2 regions of the Micromonospora sp. NPDC051543 genome follow, and region 1 is predicted to be linked to the other one. Evidence: riboswitches for the same ligand, from Rfam matches in the RefSeq annotation. Region 1 holds a riboswitch; the other holds the start of a gene.
What was found. Region 1 has a riboswitch for S-adenosylmethionine ahead of ACIA3K_RS16750 (ABC transporter substrate-binding protein). Riboswitches for the same ligand answer to the same signal wherever they lie in the genome.

Region 1 (6,937 bases):
GTGCTGGTGACGCTGCTGGGCGCGCTGCCCGTCTACCGGCGGGTGGCGGTGGAGAGCCCGCACGGCGAGGGCTCGATCGCGATGCTCGTACGCCTGCTCAGCTACTGGCCGGGCAAGCTGTTCGTGCTGGTGCTGCTGGGCTTCGCGGCCACCGACTTCATCATCACCATCACCCTGTCCGCGGCCGACGCGACCGCCCACCTCGACGAGAATCCGTTCCTGCCCAGCGGCCTCAAGGGTCACGAGGTCGCCGTCACGCTGCTGCTGGTGGCGCTGCTCGGCGCGGTGTTCCTCAAGGGGTTCGGCGAGGCCATCGGGATCGCCGTCGTCCTGGTCGCGGTCTACCTGACGCTGAACGCGGTGGTGATCGCCGACGCGCTGTGGCGGGTGGTGAGCGACCCGAGCGCGGTCGGGGACTGGACGAACGCCCTGACCACCGGACACGGGGATCCCCTGATGGTGGTCGCGCTGTCCCTGCTCGTGTTCCCGAAGCTGGCGCTGGGCCTGTCCGGTTTCGAGACCGGGGTGGCGGTGATGCCGCACATCCGAGGAGACCGGCAGGACTCGGAGGACCGGCCGCTGGGCCGCATCCGGGGCGCGCGGCGGCTGCTCACCACCGCCGCCGCGACGATGAGCGTCTTCCTGATCACCAGCAGCGTGACCACCACGGTGCTGATCCCGCCCGAGGCGTTCAAGCCGGGCGGGGCCGCCAACGGCCGGGCACTGGCCTACCTGGCCCACCAGCATCTCGGCGGTGTGTTCGGCACCGTCTACGACCTCTCCACCATCGCGATCCTCTGGTTCGCGGGGGCGTCCGCGATGGCCGGGCTGCTCAACCTCGTACCCCGGTATCTGCCGCGCTACGGCATGGCGCCGACGTGGGCCCGCGCGGTCCGGCCGCTGGTCCTGGTCTTCACCGGCGTGGCATTCCTGATCACGATCATTTTCTCCGCCAGCGTCGACGCGCAGGGCGGCGCGTACGCCACCGGGGTTCTGGTGTTGATCACCTCGGCGGCGACGGCCGTGACGCTCGCGGCGCGGCGGCGGCGTCAGCGCGGTCGCACGGTCGCTTTCGGGATCATCGCGGTGGTGTTCGTCTACACCACCGTGGCGAACGTGGTGCAGCGTCCGGACGGCGTGAAGATCGCCGCCTGTTTCATCGGCGCGATGATCCTGGTGTCGGCGCTGTCGCGGGTGATGCGGGCGTTCGAGCTGCGGGTCGACCACGTCGAGCTCGACGAGCTGGCGACCGCGATGATCGACGAGCGCTCCGGACGCCGCATCCGCCTGGTCGCGCACGAGCCGGAGCGCCGCGATCTCGCGGAGTACCGCGACAAGCTGGCCCAGACCATGGCGGACAACGACTTCCCCGACGACAGCGACGTGATCTTCGTCGAGGTCCGGGTCACCGATCCGTCGGACTTCGAGACGGGGTTGCTGGTACGCGGCAGCGTGGCGCACGACCGTTTCCCGGTGCTCAGCCTGGCCAGCTCCTCGGTGCCCAACGCGCTGGCCGCGCTGCTGCTGGAGATCCGCGACCGCAGCACGCGCCGCCCCCACATCTACTTCGAGTGGACCGAGGGCGGCCCGGCCCGCAACGTGCTGCGTTACCTGGCGTTCGGGCAGGGCGAGATCGCCTCGGTGACGCGGGAGATCCTGCGCCGTCAGGAGCCGGACCAGACGCGCCGACCCCACGTGCACGCCGGTTGACCGGCTCGCCGAGCGCGGGTCGCGGCCGGTGAGCGTGGTCATATCGGCTGGACGACCGACCGGTTCCTGCTGCTAGCCTCGGCGCAGGTCATGAGTGCCAGCGCGAAGCCCCGGCTCGCTGGCCGGCAACCCTCCTCCGCGGTGGGGTGCCCCGGGTGAAGACCAGGCACCGGCGGAACGTCGGTGCAAGCGTGGCCTGGCACCCAGGTCAGCACCAAGACCCGGGAGACCGTATGCACATCCTCAGCCCCACAGCACCGGCCATCCGGCGTACGCCGGCCCTGACCCGGCGCCTCCACGTGGACCTGATGCGAATGCGCAGCGCGGCGTGTACCGCCGCCTAAAGCGCTAACCCCCCACCCCGCCCCACCCCCACCCCGCCCCCACCCCGCCCCACCCTCTCGACCCTCCTTTGCGTCGATCATGAAGTTGTTGCCCGCCTGACCGGCGTGTCGTGGCAACAACTTCATGATCGACGGGGTCGACGCATCCCTTTGGAGTCAGTTATGCGTACTTTTTCTCGATTTGTTGTTGTTGGGGTTTCTCTGTTGACCGTTGGTTTGCTGGGTGCTTGCGGCGGCGGGGGTGACTCTTCGGGGGGTGACGGCCCGAACCCGTACGGTCTGGCGCAGCCGGGTGTGCTGCGGGCCGGCACGCTTACCGACGCCCCGCCCAACGTGTACCTCAAGGACGGCAAGTTCACCGGCTTCGACAACGACCTGCTGACCGCCGTGGCCGGCAAGCTCGGCCTGAAGGTGGAGTTCGTCGGCACCGACTTCTCCGCGCTGCTCTCCCAGGTCAACAACCACAAGTTCGACGTCGGCAGCTCCTCGATCACCATCACCGAGGCGCGCAAGAAGACCGTCGACTTCGGCAACGGGTACGACTTCGGCTACTTCGGGCTGGACGTGCCGGCCGGCTCGCCGATCAAGGGGTTCGACCAGCTCACCGGCGAGCGTGTCGTGGTGGTGCAGGGCACCGTCCAGGACGACTACGCCACCGGCAAGCAGCTCGACCCGGTCCGCGTGCCGGACTACAACGGCGCGATCAACCAGCTCAAGGCGGGCACGGCCGACGCCTGGATCGCACCGGCCGAGATCGGCGAGAAGTCCGCCGCCGACAGCAACGGCAAGATCACCGTGGCGGCCAAGCAGCTCAGCCCGGCACCGACCGCGTACGCCGTCGCCAAGGGCAGCGACAAGCTGCGCGAGGCGCTGAACAAGGCCCTCGACGAGGTCATCGCCGACGGCACCTGGAGCCGGTTGCAGGCCCAGTACTACCCGGGCCGGCCGATCCCGGCGGACTTCAAGCCGGGCAGCGGCACGGTCGCGGCGCCGTCGGCGTCGGCCGCGTCCTGACCCGGTGACGAGCGAGCAGGGCGGTAGGAGAGGCGAACGATGGATCCGTTGAGCACCCTCTGGGAGACGTTCTTCGACGTCGACGCGATGCGCGAGGCGCTGCCCGAGATGCTGACCGTCGGGCTGCCCAACACGCTGATCCTGGCGGTCTCCGCCGCCCTGCTCGGCACGGTGTTCGGTCTGCTGCTGGCCGTGGCCGGCATCTCCCGCAGTCGGTGGCTACGCTGGCCGGCGCGCGTCTACACCGACGTGTTCCGGGGGCTGCCGGCCGCGGCCACGATCCTGCTGATCGGCGTCGGGTTGGCGCCGCTGGGGATGCGGGTGTGGGGGCCGGACCCGTACCCGCTGGGCATCCTCGCGCTGTCGCTGATCGCCGCCGCGTACATCGGGGAGATCTTCCGCTCCGGCATCCAGTCGGTGGAGGCCGCCCAACTGGAGGGCGCCCGGGCGCTCGGCTTCTCCTGGACCGACGCGATGCGGCTGGTGATCATCCCGCAGGGCATCCGGCGGGTGCTGCCCGCCTGGGTCAACCAGCTCATCGCGCTGATCAAGGACTCCAGCCTGGTGTACTTCCTCGGCCTGGTGGCCAGCCAGCGGGAGTTGTTCCGGATCGGGCAGGACTACGCGGCCACCACCGGGAACGAATCCGCGCTGCTGCTGGCGGGCCTGTTCTACCTGGCGTTGACCGTCCCGCTGACACACCTCGTCAACTGGATCGACCGGCGGCTGCGCGACGGTCGCCCGGCCACCGCCCCGGACGACGAGGACGACGACACGGCGCTGCCCGCCACGACGCAGGGAGACCGGCGATGACCACCACCTCGGTGAGCGTGCAGGCGCGCGACATCCACCTCGCCTTCGGGTCCAACCGCGTGCTGCGCGGCGTCGACCTGACCGTGCCCCGCGGCGCGACGGCCTGCGTGATCGGACCGTCCGGTTCGGGCAAGTCCACCCTGCTGCGTACGCTCAACCGCCTCATCGAACCCGACCGCGGCGACGTGCTGCTGGACGGACGCAGCGTGCTGCGGGACGACCCGGACGCGCTACGCCAGCGGGTCGGCATGGTGTTCCAGCAGTTCAACCTCTTCCCGCACATGAGCGTGCTGCGCAACGTCACGCTGGCGCTGCGCCGACTGCGCAAGCTCGGCCAGGACGAGGCGGTCCAGGTCGCCCGCGCGCAGCTGGAGCTGGTGGGGCTCGCCGGCAAGGCCGAAGCCCGGCCCTCGCAGCTCTCCGGTGGTCAGCAGCAGCGGGTGGCGATCGCCCGGGCGCTGGCGCTGCGACCCGAGGTGATGCTCTTCGACGAGGCCACCTCGGCGCTCGACCCGGAGCTGGTCAAGGGGGTCCTCGGGGTGATGGCCGACCTGTCCGCCGCCGGGATGACCATGGTGGTGGTCACCCACGAGATGGGCTTCGCCCGGCAGGTCGCCGACACCGTGGCCTTCATGGACCGGGGTGTGGTGCTGGAGGCCGGGCCGCCGGAGCGGATCTTCGAAGGGGCCGAGCATCCCCGGCTGCGTCGCTTCCTCGCCCAGGTGCTCTGAGGACGCCGCTCAGCCGGCTCCACCACGTGGACGCCCACGCTCAGCCGGCCTGCAGGCGTAGGTGCGTGGCGAACGCCTTCAGGTCGCCGAGCAGTTCGAGGATGGCGTTGCGGTAGGCCACCGACGCCCACAGGTGCAGCTCCTCGTCGTCCAGCCCGCCGAACGCGAGCGACAGCGCCTTGCGGCGACGCCGGTCGAGCACCTTGTGCGGGCGCGTGAGCAGGTCACCCTCGCGCCGCAACGCCTGGAGGTAGGCGGCCACCGCCTCCTGGTAGTGCCGCCCGGCGACCCGTTCCAGCAGGGTGAACTCGAAGACGTTCAACGCCGCCTCGGAATCCCAGTACGCGCTGTCGCGCACCTGCGCGCTCGCCACGTGCCGGCCCATGGCGTGCCGGGCCTCGTAGAGCAGCAGCACACCCCGACCGGTGGTGCTCAGCGGCCGGCGCGGCGTCGGCAGCCGCAGCGTCCGCACCGGCGCGGCGGCGGTCAGATCCACCGCACCGGCGTACGTCGGCATGCGCTGCGTCGTCGACGCCGGCTCGGGCAGCAGGCAGGCCAGCTCCTGGTAGGGCACCGGGCCGCCGCCGGAGGGCAGGGCGCGTACGGTCGCCTCGTGCAGCTCGCCGAGCGGCCGGTCGTCCGGGGGGCGCCCCGGCGGCAGCGTGAGCACGAGGCCGTTGGCGCCGGGCACGGGCACGCCCAGCACGCAGGAGTTACGCAGGAACGCCCAGGTGGCCGCCGCTTCGCGGATGCCACTCGCCACGGCCTGCGCGTCCGCGCGCCAATCCTGGGCGATCCGTAGCCGCCGCGCCAGGTCGGCGGTGGCCGCGCCGTCGTTCGGATACAGCTCCCGCACGGCCCGGGGCAGCGACCCGGGGCGCAGCGCCAACGGGTCACCGGTGGGCGCGGGCACGGCGTGCCTCGGGCAGTCGGCGTCGGAGTGCGGGTCACCGTCGACCGCGTGGCAGTCGCCCAGCCAGCTCGCCCCGGGTGGCCCCGCCGGACGGGCGAACGCCAGGTGGGGCAACCGGCCGGCACGCAGGACCGTCTCGTACTGCGGCCGGGCGCGACCGGCCCGCAGCCCGTCCAATGGCAGCACGGGGGCGAGGGTCACCACGGCGGCGAGGACGACACAGTGCGGGCAGGCGTCGCGGACGCGGTAGCGCCGGAGGTGGTCGACGCCGGGCTGTTCCCACTGGACGCCGACGACGGCACCTTCCTGCGCCATCAGGTAGAGGAACTGGGTGGCGACACGCTCGCGGGTGACCGAGGCCAGCTCGTCGAGGAACTGCCGCTCGGTGACCACCCGCGGCTCGGCCGCGCTCGCCCCGCTGGTCATGGACACCCCCACCCGGACCGGACGCATCGACGATCGCCGAACGGCTTTCACCGTACCCGCCGGCGACCTGCCCGAATGCCCCGTACCCGGCAGAGCCCATGTCACCAATCCGTCAAGCCGGCACGCCCTCGCAGTCAGGCGTCCGGGCGGGTTCGCAGGGACTGTAAGAGGAGCCGGTAGAACTCGCCGTAGGTGCGCTGCACGTGCTGGCCGTACCGGCGGGTCTCCTCGTGCCGGGCGGGTAGCTGGTTGATCGGCACACTCATGGCCGCGTGGTGCTCGATGTGCAGGTTGTTGCCATTGGTGAACCAGGTGCTCAGCCAGCTGCCCCGGATCGAACGGGTGTTGCGCAGCACATCGGTGGTGTCGGTCTCGCAGAGCAGGTGCTCGGGCAGCTCGACGAGGAAGTGCAGCGGCACCGCGACCAGCAGCGGTAGAACCCACAGCCGCAGGGGGTAGACGCCGTACCCGGTCAGGGCCAGCGCGACGGCGGCCAGCACCACACCGCCCAGCAGCAGGTGTTCGGTGACGATCCGCCGCCGCATGCCCGGGGCGATGTCACCGTGCGCGTACCGCCAGCGGCCGGTCGCGGACCGCGCGACCTCCAGACCGACCCCGGCGAGCCGGGGATAATCGAGCAGTCCGCGCGCCAGCACGCCGAGGGTCAGGGGCCGGCGGGTGTCGAAGCCGAAGAACTCCGTGTCCTGCGGCGTGCCGAGGTAACGGTGGTGCTGAAGGTGCCGCACCCGGTAGTGCGAGTAGACCACCAGCAGCGGGATGCCCAGGGGCACGCCGACCAGCCGGTGCGGCAGCGCGCGCCGGAACGCGGAGTGGTGCAGGCACTGGTGCTGCAACTCCACGGCGTGGGTGTACATGGCGGCGAGCAGCAGCACGCCGGCCGTGATCGCCACCGGCTCGGGGCGCAGCGCCAGGATCACGCCGGTGGTGGTCAGCGCCGCGAGCGCGGCCAGCTTGCCGAGAAAGAC
Region 2 (6,937 bases), on a different contig from region 1:
TACGACGAAACGCCAGATCTTGTTGCCGTCGCGCAGGAAGAAGAACGTCGCGAACAGCACCAACAGCGTGCCGGTGAGCACCTCCGCCAGCGTCGCCGCGGTGCTCAGCGCGCCGCTGGTGAACTTCGAGGTGTTGTCGTTGATCCAGCCCTGCGCCTCGTCGATGTAGCGGTCGAGCTGGGTGTCGGACAGGTGCAACGGCCCCGTCTTGAGCCAGTTCTGGATCTGCCGGACGCCCTCGGAAGACTTCTGGCTCAGCTCCGGTACGCCCCGGATGAACTCGTTCACCACCAGGGTCAGGGTGCCGATGACCGCCGCAAGGCCGCCGACCAGCACCACGGCCGTCGCCATCGAACGGGGCAGCCGGGCCCGCAGCAGCCAGCCCACGGCCGGCGCGAGCAGGGCCGAGAGCAGCAACGCGATGGCCAACGGGATGATCACGATCCGGACCGTGCCGACGATCCGGAGCAGCGCCCAGGCCACCACACCGATCACGATCAGCCGCCAGCACCAGGCGGCGGCGATCCGCAGGCCGTGCGGCACGTCGGCGTCGTCCCGGCTGGACGTCGAGCTGTGCAGGTCCACCGGGGGCTCCGCTCCGACGACCGTGGCCTGCGCCGGGGCGGCGGGCCCGGGGACGGCCGGCGAGGCGATCCCGGGCGACTCCGGCGCGTCGCTCGGGGTCTCCTGGGCGGCGCGTACCGACTCCTTCTCTGACTGGTAGGCGCGGCGCAGCCGCCCGCGTACCCGCTCGAAGCGGCTCAAGCGCACCTCCTGGCAGAAGAGTCGTCGGCCCACGGCGACAGGTCGGACAGCATACGTCCGTTCCCGACACCGTAGGGCAGTTCCGCCACACAATGCCCGCACGGCCATGGGCGTAACCACCGGCGGCCGGTCACCTGCGACACGGTAGCGTCTGCCCCGTGACCGCCGACCAGGATCTCGACTCCGGCCTGCCGATCCGCCTGCTGCACGACCGCGTGCTGGTGCGGATGGAGGGCAGCGAGGGCGAGCGTCGCTCCACCGCTGGCATCGTCATCCCGGCGACCGCAGCGGTCGGCAAGCGCCTCGCGTGGGCCACCGCCGTGGGTGTGGGGCCGAACGTCCGCGCCATCGTCTCCGGCGACCGGGTGCTCTTCGACCCCGACGACCGCTCCGAGGTCGAGCTGCACGGCCGCGGGTACGTGCTGCTGCGCGAGCGCGACGTGCACGCCGTGGCCGCCGAGCGGATCGAGAACGACTCCACCGGCCTCTACCTGTAGGGCCTGTTTCATAAGGGCGGTCGAGCCGAGGCGGAGTCCGGGCGGCGATCCGGCAAGGCGCGGTTTCGTCCGGATACCGGTGTTGTATCCGGACGAAACCGCAACGCCGCCGGTCGTCGTCTGGGCCCGCCGCAGGCCGGCCAGTTCTTATGAAACAGGCCTTAGCCGCCCCGGGCCCGACCGCTCCGTTTGTCGGACCGTACGACGGGAAGCCAGCCGGCGACCGTGGCCCTGGGGAGGGACGATGCCGGTATTCGTGAAGAAACTGCTGACCTGGGGCAGCGTCGCGTTCCTGATCTACTTCATGGCGTTCCGGCCGGACGGCGCGGCGCAGTTGTTCAAGGGGATCGGGGCGGCGTTGATGGCCATGGCCCAGGGACTCGGCGACTTCCTCACCACCCTGATGACCTGACCCGCCGCCCGCCCGCGCTCAGGCGTTACCGGGCGGCCACGGCGCGGCGGGGCGCAGACCGTGCCAGCCGGCCGGCGGATAGCCGACCGGGGGCGGCGGGGCGAGCACCACCGGGATGGGCACCACCGGCTCGTCGGGCGCGGACACCGATCGCTGCGTGCCGTCCGGAAAGCGCAGGTGGTACTGGCTACCGTCCCAGACACCGGCCGGGGCCTGCGGGTCCCGGCCCACGAAGTACGACCGGTACGCGCTGATCGCCTCCAGGAGCTGCCGCTCCTCGACGGCGGTCCGCTCCTGGTCGGCCGGTTTGCGGTCCAGACCGCGCAGCGTCCCGTCCCGCAGCAGGGCCAGCCGGGTCGCGGCGAGCTGATATCCACGCATGGCACGCGCACCGGCGTCGCCGCCGACGCGGCGTGCCCAGCTCCGGGCGGCGTGCCGACGGCCCAGGCTGCTCAGGGCGGCCACCTCGGGCGGACTCAACCAGCCGGCGCGTACGTAGTCCGGCAGCGTCCGCTCGGTGAGCCGCCCTTCGTAGGCGCGCAGCCACACGGCCAGCCCGACGACGCCGAAGAACACCGGCACCATCAGGCCCAGGAAGCCGTACAGCATGATCACCGCCTCGCCGGTGGCCTGGGTGAGCGTGGGCAGCAGGTTCCAGGTGCCGTGCAGCATCATCGCCAGCAGCAGGCCGGCGATCGGGGCGAGCACCCGGACCCGCCGGTCGGCGCTGCGGGAGGCAACGCCGAGACCCAGGCCGGTCATCGAGGTGAAGAGGGGATGGGCGAACCCGAACAGGAGGATCCGCACGATGAAGATGGCGATCACCTGCTGGGTGCCGGTCGCCGGGCCGTACCGGTCGGCGCCGGCCGCGTAGCCGTACCCGCCCAGGTAGAGGATGTTCTCCACCATGGCGAAGCCGACCGCGGAGAGCCCGCAGTAGACCAGGCCGTCGGTGATCCCGGACCACTCCCGGCGGCGGAACACCAGCAGCAGGATCGGGCCGAGCGCCTTGGTCAGCTCCTCGATGAACGGTGCCACCAGCACGGCGGTCAGCGCGTCCGGCAGTCCCCAGTCGGCGAACCGTCCGGCGGCGAACTCGTTCACGTTCAGCGAGGCGGCGGTGGAGACGAACGCGCCCCAGGCGAAGCAGAAGATCAGGTATTTCAGGGGTTCCGGCTCGTACCGGTCGAGCCAGAGGAAGCAGGCGACCAGCACCGGCACCGGCAGGATCGCGGCGCCCACCCCGACCAGCAGCGCCTGTAGGCCCAGCGACTGACCGAGGCGGATGACCATGAAGACCGCGCACGCGGCGATGAGCAGCACCACCCCGGCCAGCACCAGGAACCGCAGCCAGCCGAAGCGGCGCGGCGGCATCCCGGGTGACGTGCCGGCGGGCGGGGCCGCGGGCGGGTGCGGCGGCGACGGCAGGGGTGCACCGGGCGGGGTGTCGGCCATGCGGTCAGCGTAGCCATCCCCCGCCGGCTGGTTCGGCCGCATCCACAGCCGCTATGCTGCCGGCAGGTCACGAGCGCCAGCGTCAAGCCCCGGCTTGCTGGCCGGCAACCCTCGTCGAGTTCGCGGTGGGGTGCCCCGGGTGATGACCGGGCCCAGCCCGATCGGCGTGCTGGGCAAGCGCGGACCCCGTCCCGATGCCACACCCGGGGTCCCTGACCCCGGAGGTTTCGGCGTGTCCGTCACTCTCGTACCCTCGCTGCCCAGCCTGCCCGCCGTCGCGTCCCCGCCGTCGGCGGCGCTCGACGTGCTCGGCGTACCCGGCGAGATCAACCTCGACTACGCGGCCACCGCGCCGTGCGCACGGGCCGCGGCCGACGCGGTCACCGAACTGCTGCCCTGGTACGCCAGCGTGCACCGGGGCGCGGGCGCGCTGTCGCGGCGCTGCACGCTGGCCTACGAGCGGGCCCGGCAGACGGTCGGCGACTTCTTCGGCGCGGGCGCGGACGACCACGTGGTCTTCACCCGCAACACCACTGACGCGCTCAACCTGCTGGCCCGGTCGTTGCCGGCCGGCACGACGGTGGTCACCTTCGCCGGTGAGCACCACGCGAACCTGCTGCCCTGGCCGCGCGGCTCGGTACGCCTGCCGGTGCCCGCCAACCCGGCCGGGGCGGTACGCGACCTCGCCGCCGCGCTGACCGAGCTGCGCCGCGACAGCAACCCCGCGCTGCCGGTGCTGGTCGCGGTGACCGGGGCGAGCAACGTGACAGGTGAGCTGTGGCCGGTCGCCGAGCTGGCCCGGGTGGCCCACCGGCACGGTGCCCGGATCGTCCTCGACGCGGCGCAGCTGGCCCCGCACGCCACGGTGGACAGGCGCGCGCTCGACGTGGACTACCTGGCGGTCTCCGGCCACAAGCTGTACGCCCCGTTCGGCGCGGGTGTGCTCATCGGCCGGGCGGACTGGCTGGACGCGGCCCCGCCGTACCTGGCCGGCGGCGGGGCCACCAGCCGTGTCGGGCCGGCCACCCACGACGTGACCTGGGCGACCGGTCCGGCCCGGCACGAGGGCGGCACCCCGAACCTGCTCGGCGCGGTGGCGCTGGCGGCGGTGTGCACGGCGTTTACCGACGCCGACCGGGTCGCGCTCGCCGCCCGCGAGCAGGCGTTGCTGGCCCGGCTCCGCGCCGGCCTCGCGGCTTTGCCGCACGTCGTGGAGTTGCGGACCTTCGGCCCGGACGCGCCCCGGGTCGGCATCGTGTCGTTCGTGGTCGCCGGTCAGGACTCGGCCACGGTGGCCGCCCGGCTCGCGGCCGAGCACCACATCGGCGTACGGGACGGGTTGTTCTGCGCCCACCCGCTGGCCCGGCGGCTGCTCGGCGAGGCCGCCACCCGTACCGGCCGGAAGGATCTGCCACCGACGGCGCTGCGCGCCAGCATCGGTCTGGGCAGCACCGCCGCCCAGGTGGACCGGCTGCTCGCGGCGCTCGCCGAGCTGGCCTGAGGCGCGTTCTCAGCCGACCGGCGGGGCGGTGGGTGGCTTCGGCGCGTCGCCCGGCTCGGCGGGTTCACCCACCGGCCGCTCCTGGTCCCCGAAGGAGGTGCGGATGCAGCGGTTCGCCTCCTCCTGCTCGATGCCGGAGGCCACCAGCAGGTCGCTGGCCGTGGTACGGATCTGGGCGATCACGACGCTGCCGGAGAAGCCGACCCCGTCCCCGTACGCCCGGCCGGCCTCGCTGACGGCCCGCAGCGACCGCTCCCGCGCCTTCTGCGGCTCCTCCCCCGCCGCGAACTCGTGTTTGAGCAGCCGGACCGACTCGGCGAGGTGGCCGATCGCGTCCGGCATGGGGTCGGGCACCGGCTCGTCGTCCTCGATCAGGGTGACGGACCGGCGGATCAGGGTGCCGGAGTTGCGCATCGCCCGGTCGATCGGGTCGGCGGCCTCCGCGTAGTGGACGAGTTCGTCGCGGCGGTGCCAGCGGGCCGGCGACAGGGTGGCGGTCTCCTTGGCGCCCTCGATCGCCTCGCTCAGGGTGGCCAACTCGTCCTTGTTGTTGCGCAGCCGTTCCAGCGCCCGCTGGATGGTGGCGCGGTCCCGGGAGCGCAGGCCGTCGGCGGTGGCGTCGAGCTGCGCCGCGAGCAGGTCCAGCGCCGGCCGGGCGGCCCGGTTGATCACCCGGAGCGGATTCAGCGGCAGCAGCACCGCCGTCACCAGCAACGCGACGCCGCCGCCGAGGAACGCGTCGACGAAGCGGGGGATCTCCAGGTTCTGGGTGGACGGGCTCAGCGTCACGATCAGCACCGCCGTGGCCGCCGCCTGGATGACGATGGCCACGCTCGCCCCGGCGAAGATGGTGAGCAGGATCGCCACGGTGACCACCAGGCCGAGCTGCCACGCGCCGGTGCCGAGGAAGTAGATCAGCAGGTCACCGACAAACACCCCGACGCCCACCCCGACGATCAGCTCCACGGTCCGGCGGAACCGCTGACCCACCGACGCGGCCAGCGTGCCGACCGCGGAGATCGGCGCGAAGACCGGTTGCGGGTTGCCGAGCACCTTGTGCGAGACGAGGTACGCCAGGCCGGCCGCCAACCCGGCCTGGACGGCGAGCCCACCGGCCATCCGTACCCGGTGGAGCCGGTCGTGCAGGGTGGCCCGGCTGCGGTGCTTGAGCTGCTCGGTGGCCTCGGCGATGCGCGCTCCGTCGACGTCCACCAGTCCGTCGCGCAGCGGCGCACGCCGCACCATCGGAGGTCTCTTGTCCCGGGCCACCGCCATGGGCGCGACTACCCGTGGCAGACCCGCTGAATCCTCCCGCCGACGTGCGGTGCGGGCGGATGCGGCAGACTCGGACGGTGGCCGATCTGCTGGAACGGTGGCGGGCGGCGGTCCGCGCCGCCGGTGCGAAGCCGGACGAGCACGCGACTCTGGCCGGTGAGCGGCTGCTCGCCCGGTGGCGGGAGCCGCACCGGCACTACCACACCGTCACGCACCTGGCCGCCGTACTCGATGTGGTGGACCGCCATGCCGGCCTGGCCGAGCGGCCCGACCTGGTCCGGTTGGCCGCCTGGTGCCACGACGCGGTCTACGACCCCCGCGCCGCCGCCGACGCCAACGAACGGGACAGCGCGGCGCTGGCCGAAAGCCTGCTCACCGGGCTCGGGGTGCCCGAGCCCGTGGTGGCCGAGGTCCGCCGGCTGGTCCTGCTCACCGCCGGGCACCGGGTGACGGCGGACGACCACGACGGCGCGTTGCTCTGCGACGCCGACCTCGCCGTGCTGGCCGGCCCGCCGGCCGCCTACGACCGCTACGCGGCGGCCATTCGACGGGAGTACGCGCACGTGCCCGACCCGGCCTTCCGCAGCGGTCGGGCCAGCGTCCTCACCGGGCTGCTGGAACTGCCCGCGCTGTTCCGGCTGCCGCCGCTGGCGCGACGGTGGGAGGCTTCGGCCCGCGACAATCTTCGTCGTGAGCTGGCAACTCTCACCGGGTCGGCGAACCGCTGAGGTGTTTCGGGCGGCGCAGCCCGGCGTCGCGGAGCAGCCGGACCAGTTCCCGGCTCGGTACCACCCGGGCGCCGAGCCACACCGCCGCCGCGAACCGATCGGCCGGGATGTCGTAGTGGTCCCGGTCGAACCCGCGCCGGGGTGCGCCCAACGCCTCCGCGAAGGCGTGCAACTCGGCGTAGGAGACATCGCTGATCAGGTGCGACCAGAGCCGACCGCGCCACGGCCAGGCAGGCCGGTCCAGGTAGAGCATGTCGCCAAAGTTAACCCGCGTTGATGACCGCTGACACACGGCCTAGCCTCG

Region 2: linked by a shared signal. The riboswitch ahead of ACIA3K_RS08745 (aminotransferase class V-fold PLP-dependent enzyme) and the one ahead of ACIA3K_RS16750 (ABC transporter substrate-binding protein) in region 1 are both predicted to bind S-adenosylmethionine.

The regions. Positions count from the first base shown of each region.
Region 1 covers NZ_JBITDT010000008.1:170,395-177,331, forward strand. Annotated here, with positions in the region: gene ACIA3K_RS16745 (amino acid transporter) at 1-1,710, shown strand, start outside; SAM riboswitch class IV at 1,797-1,908, shown strand; gene ACIA3K_RS16750 (ABC transporter substrate-binding protein) at 2,259-3,068, shown strand; gene ACIA3K_RS16755 (amino acid ABC transporter permease) at 3,108-3,881, shown strand; gene ACIA3K_RS16760 (amino acid ABC transporter ATP-binding protein) at 3,878-4,612, shown strand; gene ACIA3K_RS16765 (hypothetical protein) at 4,653-5,951, opposite strand; gene ACIA3K_RS16770 (fatty acid desaturase family protein) at 6,086-6,937, opposite strand, start outside.
Region 2 covers NZ_JBITDT010000004.1:181,416-188,352, forward strand. Annotated here, with positions in the region: gene ACIA3K_RS08725 (AI-2E family transporter) at 1-765, opposite strand, end outside; gene ACIA3K_RS08730 (GroES family chaperonin) at 924-1,262, shown strand; gene ACIA3K_RS08735 (hypothetical protein) at 1,507-1,674, shown strand; gene ACIA3K_RS08740 (PrsW family intramembrane metalloprotease) at 1,693-3,171, opposite strand; SAM riboswitch class IV at 3,195-3,315, shown strand; gene ACIA3K_RS08745 (aminotransferase class V-fold PLP-dependent enzyme) at 3,395-4,630, shown strand; gene ACIA3K_RS08750 (FUSC family protein) at 4,640-5,875, opposite strand; gene ACIA3K_RS08755 (metal-dependent phosphohydrolase) at 5,983-6,633, shown strand; gene ACIA3K_RS08760 (DUF4031 domain-containing protein) at 6,611-6,886, opposite strand.